One region of the Brevibacillus sp. HB1.3 genome, then DNA from elsewhere that is predicted to be linked to it. Evidence: riboswitches for the same ligand, from Rfam matches in the RefSeq annotation. Region 1 holds a riboswitch; each other region holds the start of a gene.
What was found. A riboswitch is a leader RNA that binds a small molecule or an ion and turns the genes downstream of it on or off. The one in region 1 is predicted to bind S-adenosylmethionine.

Region 1 (3,948 bases):
GCTGACTTGATCGAGCAGGGTCTGCTTTTCTCGAACCGCAAGATTCTCCACCTGCAACAAGGGGCCTTTATCCAGAGGAAGTCGCTCAGCTAGCTCCTGCAATTCACGTCCAACCATCAGTCTGGCTAAATCGTTCGCATTTGTCTCATTCCGCGAAACCGTTCCCGTCACTTTTCCCCCGCGCAGTACCGTAATACGATCGGCTACCTCCATGACTTCCTGCAACTTATGTGTAATCAAAATGACGCTCTTGCCGCTCTTTGCCAAGTTTCGAATCGTTTGCAGCAGGTCGCGTACCTCCAGCGGAGTAAGGACAGCAGTCGGCTCGTCCAACACGATAATATCCGCTCCCTGATACAGGACCTTCAGAATTTCGACCCGTTGCTGTTCCCCGATCGAGCAATTCGCTACCATAGCCTGCGGATGAATCGGAATGCGATACTGCTCACTCAGCGCTCGCACCTTGTCCTCTGCGTCTCTTCTTTTGAAAAAGCCTGCTTGCTTCGGCTCATATCCAATCACGATATTTTCAGTCACACTGAATTCTCCGAAGAGCATAAAGTGCTGGTGAACCATCCCGATTCCATTTCGAATCGCGTCCTCTGGTCCGCGAAAAACAACTGGCTTGCCGTTTAACACGATCTCTCCCGACGTCGGCTGCTCCATCCCGTACAGCATCCGCATCAGTGTCGTTTTGCCCGCTCCATTTTCCCCGACAATCGCATGGACCTCTCCTGCTGCCAGTGAGAACGACACCTTGTCGTTGGCGGTAAAATCTCCGTACTTCTTGGTCATGCCCCTCATTTCCAAGCGATCGGTCATTCCCACTCCCTCATTTCTGTACGTCCTTTTATGAAAATGGAAGACCGACTACACAGCCGTAGTCGGTCACATCCATCACTGTGCACAAACAATTTGACGTGCGTGTTTAGAATTTATCTGGTACTTGGCGAGTGCCCGCTACAATCTCATCGCTGATCGCTTTCACTTTATCCACCACTTCTTGTCCGATAAAAGCGTTCAGCGGCGTCTTGCTTTCGTGCGTGACATAGGTTACACCAACACCTTTTTCCTTCAAGCCGTATGCCACAACACCTGGTTTGAACGTTCCTTCTACAAAGGTCTTCACGGTTTCATAAGCTGCCGCGTCAGTTCCTTTCAATTGGGACAGAACGATATGCTCTGGATCAATCGTCGTACGGTCAACGTCCTGACCTGCTGTGAAGAAGCCTTTTTCCTTCGCTGCTTCGAAAACGCCGAGGTCGCCTACTGCTGCTGCACCGTTAATGAAATCAGCGCCTTTGGAAGCTTGGAGCAAAGCCAATTCCTTCGCTTTTGCCGGGTCAGTGAAGCTTCCTACATAGTTGACCAGCAGCTCTGCTTTTGGATTTGTCGCTTTCAAGCCCTCTCCGAAGCCAACCGTCCATTTTTTTAACTGCGGAATATCAAGAGCCACAACCATACCCACTTTGTTCGTTTTCGTTGCCAAGCCTGCTGCTGCTCCCACCAAGTAAGCCGCTTCCTGCTCACGGAAGGTAACACTGCGAACGTTTGGCAAATCCACTACCGTATCAATAATCGCAAAATTACGGTCAGGATTTTCAGTAGCTACTTTTTTCAATGCATCCTCTGATGTAAAGGAAGAAGTGATGATCAAATCATAATTTTCTGCAACAGCCACACGCAGATTTTCTTCAATCGCTCCATGGTCTGTAGATTCGATCGTTTTTACTTCTGCGCCCAGCTCTTGTGCGGCTTTCTTTGCACCCTCGTCCATTTGTTGGAAGAATGGATTCACACCGATTTTCTCAGGCAAAATCAAGGCAATTCGCTTTTTGGCCGCGCCCTCTTGTCCTGCTGCTTGTCCTCCTGGCTGATCTGCCGGTGCGCTTGTGCCAGTCGAGCATCCTGTTGCCAATACTGCGAATGTCGTTAATGCCAGCAATAACTTCTTCATGATGTATCTCTCCCTATCCGAACTTTACGTTTTTCTTTATCCTATTAGGTAATGTACGGCTTTTCATCCATTTTTTCAATACTATTTACGAATATTCTCTTATAGAATTAATTTATCGTTCGTTTATTCCTCCTCTTCTTTTACAAATACAACAAAAAAACTCTCCCCGGAGGAAGAGTTTGCGTACGAAGCCGTTCTCTTCCTCATCTGTCAAAACCATGGTACAGGTTTTGCAGGAATTGGCACCTTTCTGTTCATGCATAGACATGATCAGTGGTTGCCGGGCATCATCGGGCCAGTCCCTCCGCCGCTCTTGATAAGGTAGGTGAATATATTTAGTTACAATGGAATTCATTCTAGCAGAACGGTTCGAAAATGCAATTCTTTTTTCTCAATTCCAAACACTTCTACAAGTAAATAAAAGTTTAAAAAGTCGTCTTTTCAGCACCGAGAAATTGGCGAGAAGCGCAACCTCTACTTTACGTGAAAGGTTTGCTGGAGGCGATGCGACAACGTATTTAGCTCGCCCAGCTCTTCCGTAATCTCACGCACTTTTTGATGCTGGTTTTCTGCTGTCGCAAACAGCTCTTCTAAGTTGGCTACCGATTCCTCGGTTACGGCTGTAATGGTCGACATCTCGATGGCAACTTCGCCGGAACGCACTTTTACCCGGTCCATGCTGGAGCTTACCTGATCAGCTGCTTCTAGGAAGGCCATCATCCCTGCACGCACTGCTTCAATGGAAGCCACTGTTTTTACGGCCAGCTCTTGGCCTTTTGCAACAGACACTTCCCCACTGCTCATATGTTGCACCGCATTCTCACTTTCCTGATGGAGTGACTTGAGAATGTCGGTAATTTCCTGTGTGGCTGTCGCGCTTTGTTCTGCCAGCTTGCGTACCTCATCCGCTACCACAGCAAATCCCCGTCCATGCTCACCTGCACGAGCCGATTCAATCGCGGCATTCAGTGCCAACAGATTCGTTTGTGTCGCGATCTGATTAATAGCGCCGACAATTTCCTCTACGCGATTCGCCTGGCGATTGAGCTGGTGAATCGTAGAGGCTGCTACATTGACTGCCTGCACAATTTGCTCCATCTGCGAGGACAGCTCGTTCATCATCTGAACGCTTTCTGTCAGACGACGGTTGTTTTGTTGCGATTCAGTTTTCATTGCGTTGGTCTGCGATGTGACTGCCTCGATTTCCTGATCGATGGATTGAACCTCTTCTTCGATCTTCACCGTAGAATTCGCCTGTGATTCCATACCGACGGCGACTTCCTTGAAGGCTACCATCATTTCATCTGTATTGCGCTTCGTACCTTCCGCATGCTCATGTACATGATCGCTTGTACGATCCAGCTGCTCCGTCATTTCCTGGATGTTCAAAAGCATTTCTCCCAGACGGCGCTCTTTCTCTTCCGCTTCCTGCCTTGCATCGTGCGCTTTTTGCAGGGAGGCTTGTCCGGCGAGACACAGATACGTTACGGCTCCCATCATCATGAGAATCGTGACAATACGCATAAGCAAATTGATCTCCGAAAAATCACCATCGAAGATCTGGTAGGTTCCTGTGTAGAACCCGATAACCGTGACAATGATTTGGGTAATTCCCGCTGTTACGACCAGCTTCCAATCCAAATAGGCTGCCAAAAAGCCCATGACGATAAAAGCGAGGAAGGTGATCTCCTGGTAATCGGTAAAGTGATCGAATGAAATCGCATAGAACATGAGTCCAATTGCTACCAGATAACGAATCACAAGACTATCTTTGCGAATGAAATAATACGGCGAAACAATTAAAGTGACCAGCAATCCCAAGGACGTCACTTTCCAGAAGTTCACATCCACTTGGTAGGCAATGAGTCCCGCCATCCACAAATGATTCCATAGGATAAAAATCATAAAGCCTTCTTTGTCAGTCAAGGTATTGCGAATCAATTGAATCATAATTGCCCCCCTTTTCCTTATTACTTATGTATCGGATTCTT
Region 2 (3,948 bases), on a different contig from region 1:
CCAACGAATCATTGCCAAGGAGGCGGGGCATGATGCTTGGATATCTGTCATACTCGCAGCCTTACTTACTCATCTTACAGTGATGACCATTTACAAGACCTTGCAAAAATACCCCTCAGCCGATATTTACGGAATTCAGGAAGATGTGTTTGGAAAGTGGCTGGGAACAGGCATAAGTATCATTTATTTGACCTATTTTTTTGTGTCGGCTGGAGTCATTTTACGTACCTACATTGAAGTTGTCCAAACCTGGATGTTCCCGAATTTACCAACGTGGGTTCTGTCAGGAATCATCCTGTTTCTAGCGTTTTACACAGTCGTAGGGGGGATAAGAGTCATAGCAGGCTTTGCGTTTTTTTCCTTTATGGTCACGATATGGATGATATTTGAGTTATATTTCCCCTTGAAATTTGCCAGGTGGGAGTATTTATTTCCTGTCATGGATACCAGCCTGGAGAACCTTTTCAATGGAATGATTGCCATGTCTTTGACCAGTGCCGGCTTTGAGATCCTCTACGTTGCCTATCCATATGTACAAAATAAAGAGAAGGTACACAAAAGTGTACAGTTGGGGGTGCTGGTGACGTATCTGATCTATTTGCTTGTCATGATTGTGGCGCTGGTCTTTTTTAGTCAGGGTCAGCTCATGAGAACGATCTGGGCGACACTCAATATGCAAAAGATGGTGTACCTCCCTATTCTGGAAAGGTTTGAACTGGTTGTCATTTCGTTATGGCTTCTCGTGATCTTGCCGAATATTATGCTGTATTTGTGGGCTTCTGCCCGAGGTCTCAAGCGCTTGTTCGGATTTAATCTACGTCATTCATTGTATTGGATTATACCCGTGATCTATGTAGCCTCCTTGTTGTTGCTTTCCAGACAGCAGATGAGTCGGATGACGACTATTTACTCGCATATAACTCTGTACATTATTTACGTGTACCCCTATTTTTTGTACCTGATGGTCTGGCTGAAGCAACGAAAGCAAAGGGTGAAACCAACCAGCAAAGGAGAGAGTGCCTGATGCTGCCCAAGCGTCTTTTGGCGTTGTGGTGTTCATGTGTCCTTGTCCTGGCAGGCTGTTCAGATCGGCAAATTTTTGATGAGACAGGACTTGCCACGGCTGTCGGCTATGATCTGTTAAAGGATGGGGACGTTCGGGGGACAGCAATCATGCCTTCCATTAATCCAGAGGCGAAAGAAAAGATACAGGTTTTTTCGGCCACCGGTGAAACCAGCAAGGGAATTCGGGATCGGATAAATTTACAATCAGATAAAAGAGTATTGGGTGGGCAAATTCGTGTCGCACTCTACAATGAAAAATTGGCAAAGCGTGGACTTGGTAGTATCGTTGACACGTTGTATCGGGATTCCTCTATTTCCAGCAGAGTTTATCTTTGCTTATTTGAAGGCGAAACATATGATATGTTAACGCATCGCTATTCGGAAGAAGGGAATATCGGAATCTATTTATACCGTATGATTGAGCAAAATATTGAGGGGGAAAAAATTCCGTCTTCCACTATGCATGAGTTTTTTCGGTCTTATTATGACAAAGGAATCGACCCGATCATGCCGTTCATTACAAAAAAAGGAAATGAGCTGCAAATCAAGGGGATCGCATTGTTTCAAGGGGATCGTTATGTAGGGTGGATCACACCTAAGGAAGCCTTTTTAATCAAGCTCATGCATGGAAAATTCAGGATTGGCAGCTACGATACTTCTGTCCCTGCTCATATTTTTGGCGAGGTACCCAAGAATCGCGGAAGTAAAAAAGACCGTGTGCAGCTTGTCTTTGATACGATTTCCAGCCATTCAAAAATCGAGCTGACCCAAGTATCTCCCCTGATCTTTGATATTCACATCCGATTAAATGCGCGGATTTTGGAATTAACCCTCCCGCTGAAGCTAGAGAATGCCAGGTTGATGAAAATCATGGAACATGCACTGGAAGAAGAGCTCGGAAAAGAACTGCAGAAAGTAGTCCACAAATTGCAGGACCTCAATGTCGATCCCGCTGGTTTCGGGATCGTGTATCGCTCAAATAGAAGGGGCAAGGCAAATATGACGCAGGCTGAATGGAGAAAGATGTTCAAAGACGCGACATTTCGCTTTCACATAAAGTCAACCATCATCCGCAACGGCGTCATGGATTAAAAAAACTTTTCCTGCTATTACTATTGACGTGATATTTTCAAAAAGGATATAATCCGTTTTGTATCATCAAGAAATAGAAAAAACGAACATAATATACGTAGATATCTTTCTTATCAAGAGAGGCGGAGGGACAGGCCCTATGAAGCCCGGCAGCCGGTTCATTTTCGAATGAACGTCGCGGTGCCAATTCCTACAGGATTTTTGGATCTTGTACAGATGAGAAGGGTGGATGCGAACGTATACATTGCGTTGCAGCCCCTTTTTCGTTTGTGAAAAAGGGGTTTTTATATTTTTATCAAGATTATGGTCGGGAGGTGGATGCGTTGATCCAACTGCGTCATTTGCATAAAAGCTATCAAGTACAGGGTAAAACCATCCCAGCGTTAACGGGGATCGACCTTTCCATAGAGCAAGGCGAAATATACGGGATTATCGGACACTCTGGTGCAGGGAAAAGTACGTTGATCCGGTGCATCAATTTGCTAGAGCGCCCAACTTCGGGGGAAGTTATTGTGGACGGCGTCGATTTGACGAAGCTGGATGAAGGGAAGCTGCAAGAAAAGCGCCGCTCAATCGGCATGATTTTTCAGCATTTCAACTTGCTGTCTTCTTCAACGGTCGGCGAAAATGTTGCTTTTCCGCTCAAGCTGGCAAAGCGTTCGAAGGCAGAGATTGATAAGAAAGTAAACGAGCTGCTGAAGCTGGTTGGCTTGGAGGCACATAAGGACAAATATCCGTCTCAGCTGTCTGGCGGACAGAAGCAGCGTGTCGGGATTGCCCGTGCGCTCGCGAATGATCCAAAAGTGCTGCTCTGCGACGAAGCGACATCAGCTCTCGATCCGCAAACGACGAACTCCATTCTGGCACTGCTCTTGGACATCAACCGCAAGCTGGGCTTGACCATTGTGTTGATTACCCACGAGATGCACGTCATTCGCTCCATTTGTGATCGTGTCGGCGTGATTGATGGAGGAAAAATCGTCGAGTCAGGTAACGTACTGGATGTATTCCTTCGTCCAAAGCATCCGACGACACAAGAATTCGTGGAGCAAGTAGCCGATTCTACAGAGCTGCGCGAAGCGGTCGAGCACGAAAAGGCTTCGGGGAACCGCACGATTGCTCGTGTCACCTTCCTCGGAGAAAAAACGTACCAGCCGATCCTTTTCCAAACGATGCAAGAGACTGGTACGGTGTTCAGTATTTTGCAGGGAACGATTTCTCGCATGAAAGATACGCCGTATGGTCAGTTAGTGATCGAGCTGGAAGGCGATGTCGCACAGAATCAAAAGACCATCGAGACGCTGCGCCAACGTGGCTTGGAAGTAGAGGTGATATAAATGGACTGGACATTCGAAAATGTGGATTGGGCTGAAATCGGCGAAGGTACGATGGACACGCTCACGATGCTTGGCTTCTCCACTCTGTTTACCGTCCTGATTGGTTTGCCGTTGGGCATCATTCTGTTTTTGACTTCTCGCGGACAGCTTTTGCAAAACCGCACTTTTTATACGATTGCATCATTCGTTGTCAACGTATTGCGCTCGGTACCATTTATCATTCTGATGATCTTGCTGATTCCAGTAACGAAAATGATCGTAGGGACTTCACTCGGGGTACTGGGTGCCATTCCGCCGCTCGTATTTGGTGCCGCTCCGTTTTTTGCACGTTTGGTGGAAACCTCCCTGCGTGAGATTGATAAGGGCGTGATTGAGGCTGCACAATCTATGGGTGCTTCCAATTGGCAGATTGTCTGGAATGTCCTTTTACCAGAGTCTAGATCCGGTCTGATCG
Region 3 (3,948 bases), 180 kb from region 1:
ATTCGACACAGTCATACAAATTCCTGTGCAACAATTGACCCAATAATTGGATGACTCTGCTCCTAAAAGAAAAAGAGCCCAGTAGCAACACCAGGCTCTTTTTATGTCTTTGGAATATTAGAGTTGAGCAGCCTCTTGCTTCAGAACTTCTGCTTTGTCTGTTTGCTCCCAAGGAACATTCAGGTCATTGCGTCCGAAGTGGCCATATGCAGCTGTTTGTTTGTAGATAGGACGACGCAGGTCGAGCTGCTTGATGATACCAGCAGGACGCAGGTCGAAGTGTTTGCGAACCAATTTCACCAGAGCTTCTTCGGAAATGGTACCTGTGCCGAATGTATCTACTGCGATGGAAACTGGTTGTGCTACACCAATTGCGTAAGCAACTTGTACTTCGCATTTGTCTGCGAGACCAGCAGCCACGATGTTTTTCGCTACATAACGAGCTGCGTAAGCACCGGAACGGTCAACTTTCGTCGGATCTTTACCGGAGAACGCACCACCGCCATGACGAGCATAACCGCCGTAAGTATCTACGATGATTTTGCGGCCAGTCAAGCCAGCATCCCCTTGTGGTCCGCCAATTACGAAACGGCCAGTTGGGTTGATGAAGTATTTGGTTTCAGCGTCCAACAGTTCAGCTGGAACAACTGGTTTGATTACGTGTTCAACCAGATCTTGCTTGATTTGCTCGAGAGTTGTTTCAGGAGCATGTTGGGTAGAAATAACAATTGTATCGATACGAACTGGTTTGTCGCCATCGTACTCAACGGTTACTTGTGTTTTTCCGTCAGGACGGAGGTAAGCAAGTGTTCCGTTTTTACGTACTTCAGTCAGGCGACGAGCCAATTGGTGAGACATGCTGATTGGAAGTGGCATCAGTTCAGGTGTTTCATTGCAAGCAAAACCAAACATCAAACCTTGGTCACCAGCACCAATTGCTTCGATCTCAGCATCAGTCATTTTGCCTTCGCGTGCTTCCAATGCTTGGTCTACACCAAGTGCAATGTCAGCGGACTGCTCGCCAATTGCAGTAATAACACCGCAAGTGTCAGCGTCAAAACCAAATTTCGCACGGTCATAGCCGATTTCACGAATGGTTTCACGAACGAGCTTTTGGATATCCACATAAGTGTTTGTAGTGATTTCACCTGCTACGAGAACCAAACCAGTAGTTACGGAAGTTTCGCAAGCTACGCGAGCGTTTGGATCTTTGGACAGGATCGCATCCAAGATGGAGTCGGAAATTTGGTCACAAATTTTATCCGGATGTCCTTCAGTTACAGATTCGGATGTAAACAGACGACGACCTTTTTGCAAAGCCATGAGAAAATACCTCCTTTGACCTCATACAAATAGTGTGGTAGCCGAGTTAGGATTTTATCTACGTAAACGCAAATAAAAAACCTTTTCCAATTTTTAGGAGGAAAAGGTTTGAGCGTTTTTTGCTTCCTTCATCCTCTTATCGGCCAGAACAGATGTCCGTTCTGCTGGTTAGCACCGCTCTAGCTCGGTTGCCGGGCTTCATAGGGCCAGTCCCTCCGCCTGCTCTGGATAAGAGTATCCATTACGGATAATAGAATAATTGTTTTTTTCAGAGATGTCAATAGGAAAATTTTTACTTATAATTGATAGGCTTTTGAAAGTACTACCACTACCTCGGCGCGAGTTGCTCTTCCATTCGGTTTAAAGGAAGAACCGTACCCATTAACCCAATTCCTCGAGGTCAAAGCCTCGATGGCAGGAGAAGCCCAGTGACTCGTTGGCACATCCCGATAATTCGAGGTACCGTGATTATACATCAACACATTACGTGCCCGCGCGATCATTATCGCCATCTCTGCACGCGATATCGGCTGATCCGGCTTCATTTCATTCTTCGGGTACCCTTTCAATATTCCCAATTGATAAGCTACGCCTAGGTTGTGATACGCCCAGTGCCGCTTTGGCATATCCCGGAAGGTCGTTTTTCCTGTATAGGTAGTCGCTACCTTAGAACCGGTCGCACGCATCGATTTAAGCAGCATCGTCGCAAACTCCGCACGGGTCACTGCCTGATTCGGCTTGAATGACGCATCATTAAACCCATTTACAATATCGCGAGAGCTAAGTCTGACGATCTCTGAGCGCGCCCAGTGGTCCGAAATATCGCGATAACCCGCTATCAATTTCTGCTGCGTCACCGTGAGTCGGTACGATTCATATTTGAACGAAGTACCACTATTAAGGCGCACATAATATTTTCCTGGCTGCAAACGCAAACCGATAATATCGTTTCCTCGCTTCGACAGCTCCGCTACCTCATTCGTCGAAGCAAGCGCATAGTTCAAGTTTCGATCGCTATAGAGCGCGAAACGAAAGCCGCTATCGACAGGAATGTACGGCGCTCGGAACGTCACATACGATTCACTATTCACAGTAAATTGGAACCAGTCGGAATCGGTAGCTGTCGGTATCGTGCCTGACATAACTGTCCCACCGCTTAGCGGAGACGCTGTTTGATAGGTGTCATTCGGCTCATTAAAATCTTTTTTTACTGGCGTGTATCCCAGATCCAGCTGATATTCGCCATTCACCGCATTGCGATTGTACTCACTCACACGGATGTAATACTTGCCTGGTGACACTTCTTTTTGGACGCGCTCTGTCGGATTGTCTTTTGTTCCATTATCGTAGGTAGGGTCCCAGACAACCATCTTTTTACCGAGCTCTTGTTTACCAATACTCAGCAATAAATCGACACGCTTGTTATCAGGACTAACCGTGACATCCAAATGCCCGTATTCACGAACATAGTAGGAGAACCAATCCTGATCCCCTTCATCGTGAAAATTGCCTGTTACACTGATTTCGTTGCCTACGAGTGGCCTTGCCGTCTCTTGCGTATCGTTCGGTTCGTTACGGTCCGGATTGATGGTAAACTTACTCGTCAGCACGTAGGTAAAAGCGTTGTTGACCCCTCCGTTACGCATTAACCGGATATTCATATTTCCCGCTTTGACCGGGACAGTAATCGTATCTCCATTCCCGAAGTACTGCGTAATCGGCGGACGATTCTCTGGGTAAAAGGTAGCTGCCATCGCGGAAGAAACACCAGATGTCACTGACGCTGTGAAGCTGACCTTCCCATCGTAAGGGATGTCCATCTTCAGCCAGTCTATCGTGTCTTTTGGTCCCAAATTTCCACGTATCTGAGATTCGATCGGGAACGCTTTTGCTGAGTACGTCTGATTATTCGGCTCTAAAAAGTCATAGGATAAGGGCGTTCGAACTGCCTTGTCGACATTTAACAACCCGTAGCCCGTTTTCCGGTCCCATCCCTTTTCCCCTAAATCCGTAGCCGTTTGATAAAGCAATTGTCTTACATCAAATGGACTTAGTTTGGGATAACGAGCTAGTATGAGAGCCGCTGCACCTGCTACTTGTGGTGCGGCTGCTGAAGTACCGCTAAAGGAACCGTACTTCCCCCCTAGCTTGGTCGTATAAACATTGAAACCAGGCGCTACCAGGTTAAGTTCAGGTCCCGTATTGCTTTGATACAGCACTTCATTGTTACTCCTTACAGCCCCTACCGCTACCACTGTGGGATAAGCTGCCGGATAAGCCACTCGGCTACTCTCATTGCCACTCGCTGCAATCAGAACCGCTCCGCTTCTTTCCGCTCGTTGTACAGCATTCGCCAGTTCCTTGGAGTAGGACATACTGCTGAGAGACATCAGAATGACTTTGGCACCACGATCCAAGGCAGTATTGATACCTTTAGCAAGAGTCTGCACCGTAGTATCACCATTTTTGGCCAAAACTTTAATCGGCAAAACCTTGGCATTCCACAAAACACCAGATACACCAATGCTGTTATTCCCGCTAGCAGCCAGTACACCAGTTACCTCTGTTCCATGTCCGTTATCGTCCTGGGCCGATCCCCCGGGATTGACCAGATTCACACCCGGC
Region 4 (3,948 bases), on a different contig from region 1:
ATGTCCGATATACGATTCAAAAAAGAGATGTGCGCTGCAGGCTTCCTGTAAAACGGCGCAATCATCCTTGCTTCCTTGTGCAGCCTTCCGCCGTGCCTCCTGCCTGTTTTCACCGAGATAAGGGAGGGCTTCGTATCGGAGCTGTTCGATTGAGAGCTCTCTGACATACGAGAGAAAGGAATCCAGATCAGCGAAAGGGCAAAGATCGAGCAGTTGCAAAAGCGTCTTCCACGTGTTGTGTTCCTTCGCATAGTCGACTTCTTGCCGCACAGAAGGTGATAGCTCGTCCAACAGTTGACGCCAGTAGGTAGGAGGGTGCTCCATCGTGTGATGCAATTGGTCGTAGGTAGCGGCAGCGATTCCCAAGGCAGCTTCGAATAAAGGAGAATACGAGAGTTCAACCCGATAGGTTGTTCGTTCACTGCCAATGTTCAAAATTTTCATGTGATCATCCTTCCAAAATTTGTACATGATTATGTATTTTATAAAATGCGAATTTTAAATTCAATATTTTTCGAACGAAATGAGAAAACGAAAAGAAGAATCACAAATCTCTAACGAAAGAGATCATGTGATTCTTCTGTCTGTAAAGGTATGGTTAACCGACCGTGGATAATTGCAACGCACGCTGTAGTGCTTGCTCCAGATCAGTGAGGATATCGTCGATCGCTTCTGTACCGACGGAGAGGCGAATAAGTCCAGGAGTCACTCCGGCTGCTGCCTGCTCTTCTTCTGTCATCTGCTGATGTGTTGTGCTCGCTGGATGAATGATGAGTGACTTGGAATCTCCGACATTTGCGAGATGGGAGAACAGCTTCACTGATTCGATCAATGTTTTTCCTGCCTCAACGCCACCGCGAATGCCAAAGGTCAGGATCGCGCCGGCCCCTTTTGGCAAATATTTTTGGGCCAATTCACGCTGGGAGTCTGACTCCAATCCCGGATAACTCACCCACTCTACGGCGGAGTGATTGGCGAGGAACTGGGCTACTGCCAAGGCGTTCTGGCTATGCCGCTCGATTCGCAGATGCAGAGTTTCTAATCCTTGCAGGAACAAGAAGGAGTTGATCGGAGCGACTGCTGCCCCGATATCGCGCTGGAGCTGGACACGTGCCTTGATAATATAGGCAAGCGGACCGACTGCTTCTGTATAGACGACGCCATGGTAGCTTGGATCTGGTGTAGTCAGACCTGGGAATTTTCCGTTGTTCCAGTCGAATTTTCCTGAGTCTACGATGATACCGCCAATTGCTGTTCCGTGGCCGCCGATGAATTTGGTGGTGGAGTGCACGACGATATCGGCCCCGTGCTCAAAAGGACGGCACAAAATCGGAGTCGCAAAGGTGTTATCCACGATCAACGGCACACCATTCTCGTGGGCAATATGGGCGATCGCCTCGATATCAGCGACATCAATGCGCGGGTTGCCGATTGTCTCGCAAAACACGGCTTTTGTCTTTTCATTGATATAGGCCCGGAAATTTTCCGGATTGGATTGATCTGCAAAATGAACCTTGATACCGAGGCGGGGAAGAGTGTGGGCGAACAGGTTGTAGGTACCGCCGTACAGGCTGCTGGAAGCGACGATCTCGTCACCCGCATGTGCAATATTTAAGATGGCGAATGTAATGGCAGCCTGCCCGGATGCGGTCGCGAGTGCACCAACCCCACCTTCGAGCAGGGCAACACGCTTCTCAAATACATCCTGTGTGGGATTCATGATGCGTGTATAGATGTTCCCAAACTCTTTTAGGCCAAATAGGTTGGCTGCATGCTCCGTATCGCGGAAAACATAGGAGGTCGTCTGATAGATCGGAACAGCTCGAGAGCCTGTTACAGGGTCAACCTCCTGCCCACCGTGTACCGCAAGTGTTTCTGGCTTCCATTGTTGTTGATCGGACATGTCCATCTCTCCTTTTACTATGGGAAATCGGCGAATAAAAAAACGGAGCATTCTCCTGAGAAGAAGAAGCTCCATCATGCACGGGCTTTTGTTCATCTCTCAGAATCACTGGATTCTGCAGGAATTGGCACCATGCAGCTAATCTGCTGGTTGCCGGGCTTCGTAGGGCCTGTCCCTCCACCGCTCTTGATGAAAATAATTGTTGTCGTAATTGTATGAAAATAAATCCTTGCTGTCAATGCGGAATATACAGTTATCAGGGAGGTTTTTGTGTATATATGAATGAAGGTGGTTTACTCATGCCATTAATTTGTAACGGTTTTGTCTCAAGCTGTTCACATCCCGTGTGGCTACTGCCGCAGCGAAATAGGAGATAATGGTAGAAAATAGGGAGTATCAATGCAGGGTGAAGCCAAGTGCTCTTCGCGTTAGAAAAGTAAAAAAGCGTATGATATCATGGAGGTGGTTACAACTGATCTGATCGTACATATAGGAGGATAAATAACAATGAGCCATGGAGTAAAGGAAATGACACCACAAGAGCTGTTGGAAAAGCTGGAAGCCAAAGAGGAACTGCAAGTCATTGATGTACGTGAAGTAGATGAGTGGAATGCAGGTCACATTAAAGAGGCAAAGCTGATCCCACTTGGCTTTTTGCCACATCGTATCGATGAGCTGGATAAGAACATTCCGATTGTGATGGTTTGCCGCAGTGGTGCCAGAAGCAATTCAGCTACCGAGTATTTGAGTGCACAAGGGTATGACGTGGCGAATATGGTTGGCGGCATGCTCGCATGGCCAGGTGAAGTGGAACAATAAGACGTGATAGAAACAGTGTGAATGCCTCCCGCGTGTAATCAGGAGGCATTCACGCATGGGACAAGCAGGGAGGAAGCAACCGATGAGTGAAGGAGCACAATTGCAGCAGGAATCTGCAATGAAGAAACATTGGTTTCCTGTGTTAGCTGGTATTATCATTTTAGCTATCGTCGGAGTATTTGGTTATAATTACATGACAAAAGAGAAGATCGAGGTGTTGAAGCCGATCGCGGACTTCACCTTGGACAATAGTGATGGAACAACCTATACATTTCATTCAAGTGCTGGCAAGGTACGACTGGTAGAGTTTATGTTCACCAAGTGTCCGGATATTTGTCCGGCGACTACGTTCAACATGGCCAAGCTGCAAGATCAGTTGAAGGAAAAGGGACTGTTCGGAGACAAAGTGGAGTTTGTTTCCATTTCCTTTGACCCTGATAACGATACACCGGAAGTCTTGCAGGAGTATGCAGCCAAGTTCAAGGCAGATCAGAGTGGCTGGAAGTTCCTGCGCGGGGATGCTCAGGCTGTAGAGAAAGTGACGAAGGATTTTGGTCTGATGGTCATTAAGGAGCCAGATGGTTCTTATTCCCACACGGCTCGCATGTTCCTTGTGGATGGAGAGGGAAACATGCGTCGCGCGTACGGGATGGCAGCCAACATGGAGCTGGAAGTCATGATGAAAGAGATGGTACAACTCGCTGACTAGCGTGTCTCCTCATAGAAGATGTTTACGACCTCTTCTGTTTGATTCACGAATTCAATATGAACGAGTAACGCCCACCTGCGATTGCTTTCTTGAAGCAAGAGCTTAAACGTCTCTTCTGACGTGGTGGGCGTTTTTTGTTTTCGTCCGACATGCAGGTAGTCCACAATTTGAGCGTTTGGATATCGCTTCATCGTTTCCTGCATCGCGAGCTTGCCCCATTTTGCATAGGGAGGCTGGGCATAGGTAGGGAACGGCTGAAAGATGAGCAGAAAAAGGACGGTGGAGAGAAGGGGCATCATGTTCCGATAGCGAAATAGGCGACGAACGGTTTGCACTTGCTATTCCCTCTCTTTTTCAAATGGTTTGCCATGTATTTTGAAGACTTTTCGGAATATCATTCGTAGAAAATAATGACAATGAAGTGCGGGGGGTACTCGATGCATTACTTGCTCATTCCCTTATTTGGCGTTCCTGTTTTGGTGGGCGTTCTTGCGGCGATTTTTCAAAAGCCTCCTTT

Region 2: it holds a riboswitch for S-adenosylmethionine, as region 1 does, so the genes downstream of both, HPY31_RS24265 (methionine ABC transporter ATP-binding protein) here and HPY31_RS05915 (BMP family lipoprotein) in region 1, are expected to answer to the same signal.
Region 3: it holds a riboswitch for S-adenosylmethionine, as region 1 does, so the genes downstream of both, metK (methionine adenosyltransferase) here and HPY31_RS05915 (BMP family lipoprotein) in region 1, are expected to answer to the same signal.
Region 4: it holds a riboswitch for S-adenosylmethionine, as region 1 does, so the genes downstream of both, HPY31_RS24340 (homocysteine synthase) here and HPY31_RS05915 (BMP family lipoprotein) in region 1, are expected to answer to the same signal.

The regions. Positions count from the first base shown of each region.
Region 1 covers NZ_JABMIT010000002.1:265,530-269,477, forward strand. The annotation lists gene HPY31_RS05910 (ABC transporter ATP-binding protein) at 1-822, opposite strand, end outside; gene HPY31_RS05915 (BMP family lipoprotein) at 929-1,957, opposite strand; SAM riboswitch class I at 2,158-2,280, opposite strand; gene HPY31_RS05920 (methyl-accepting chemotaxis protein) at 2,432-3,907, opposite strand.
Region 2 covers NZ_JABMIT010000013.1:59,574-63,521, reverse strand. The annotation lists gene HPY31_RS24275 (GerAB/ArcD/ProY family transporter) at 1-1,024, shown strand, start outside; gene HPY31_RS24270 (Ger(x)C family spore germination protein) at 1,024-2,157, shown strand; SAM riboswitch class I at 2,265-2,380, shown strand; gene HPY31_RS24265 (methionine ABC transporter ATP-binding protein) at 2,481-3,494, shown strand; gene HPY31_RS24260 (methionine ABC transporter permease) at 3,495-3,948, shown strand, end outside.
Region 3 covers NZ_JABMIT010000002.1:81,377-85,324, forward strand. The annotation lists gene metK (methionine adenosyltransferase) at 118-1,323, opposite strand; SAM riboswitch class I at 1,457-1,558, opposite strand; gene HPY31_RS05110 (S8 family peptidase) at 1,620-3,948, opposite strand, start outside.
Region 4 covers NZ_JABMIT010000013.1:74,358-78,305, reverse strand. The annotation lists gene HPY31_RS24345 (ArsR/SmtB family transcription factor) at 1-444, opposite strand, end outside; gene HPY31_RS24340 (homocysteine synthase) at 599-1,903, opposite strand; SAM riboswitch class I at 1,993-2,099, opposite strand; gene HPY31_RS24335 (rhodanese-like domain-containing protein) at 2,411-2,722, shown strand; gene HPY31_RS24330 (SCO family protein) at 2,805-3,431, shown strand; gene HPY31_RS24325 (YqzG/YhdC family protein) at 3,428-3,766, opposite strand; gene HPY31_RS24320 (PGG domain-containing protein) at 3,869-3,948, shown strand, end outside.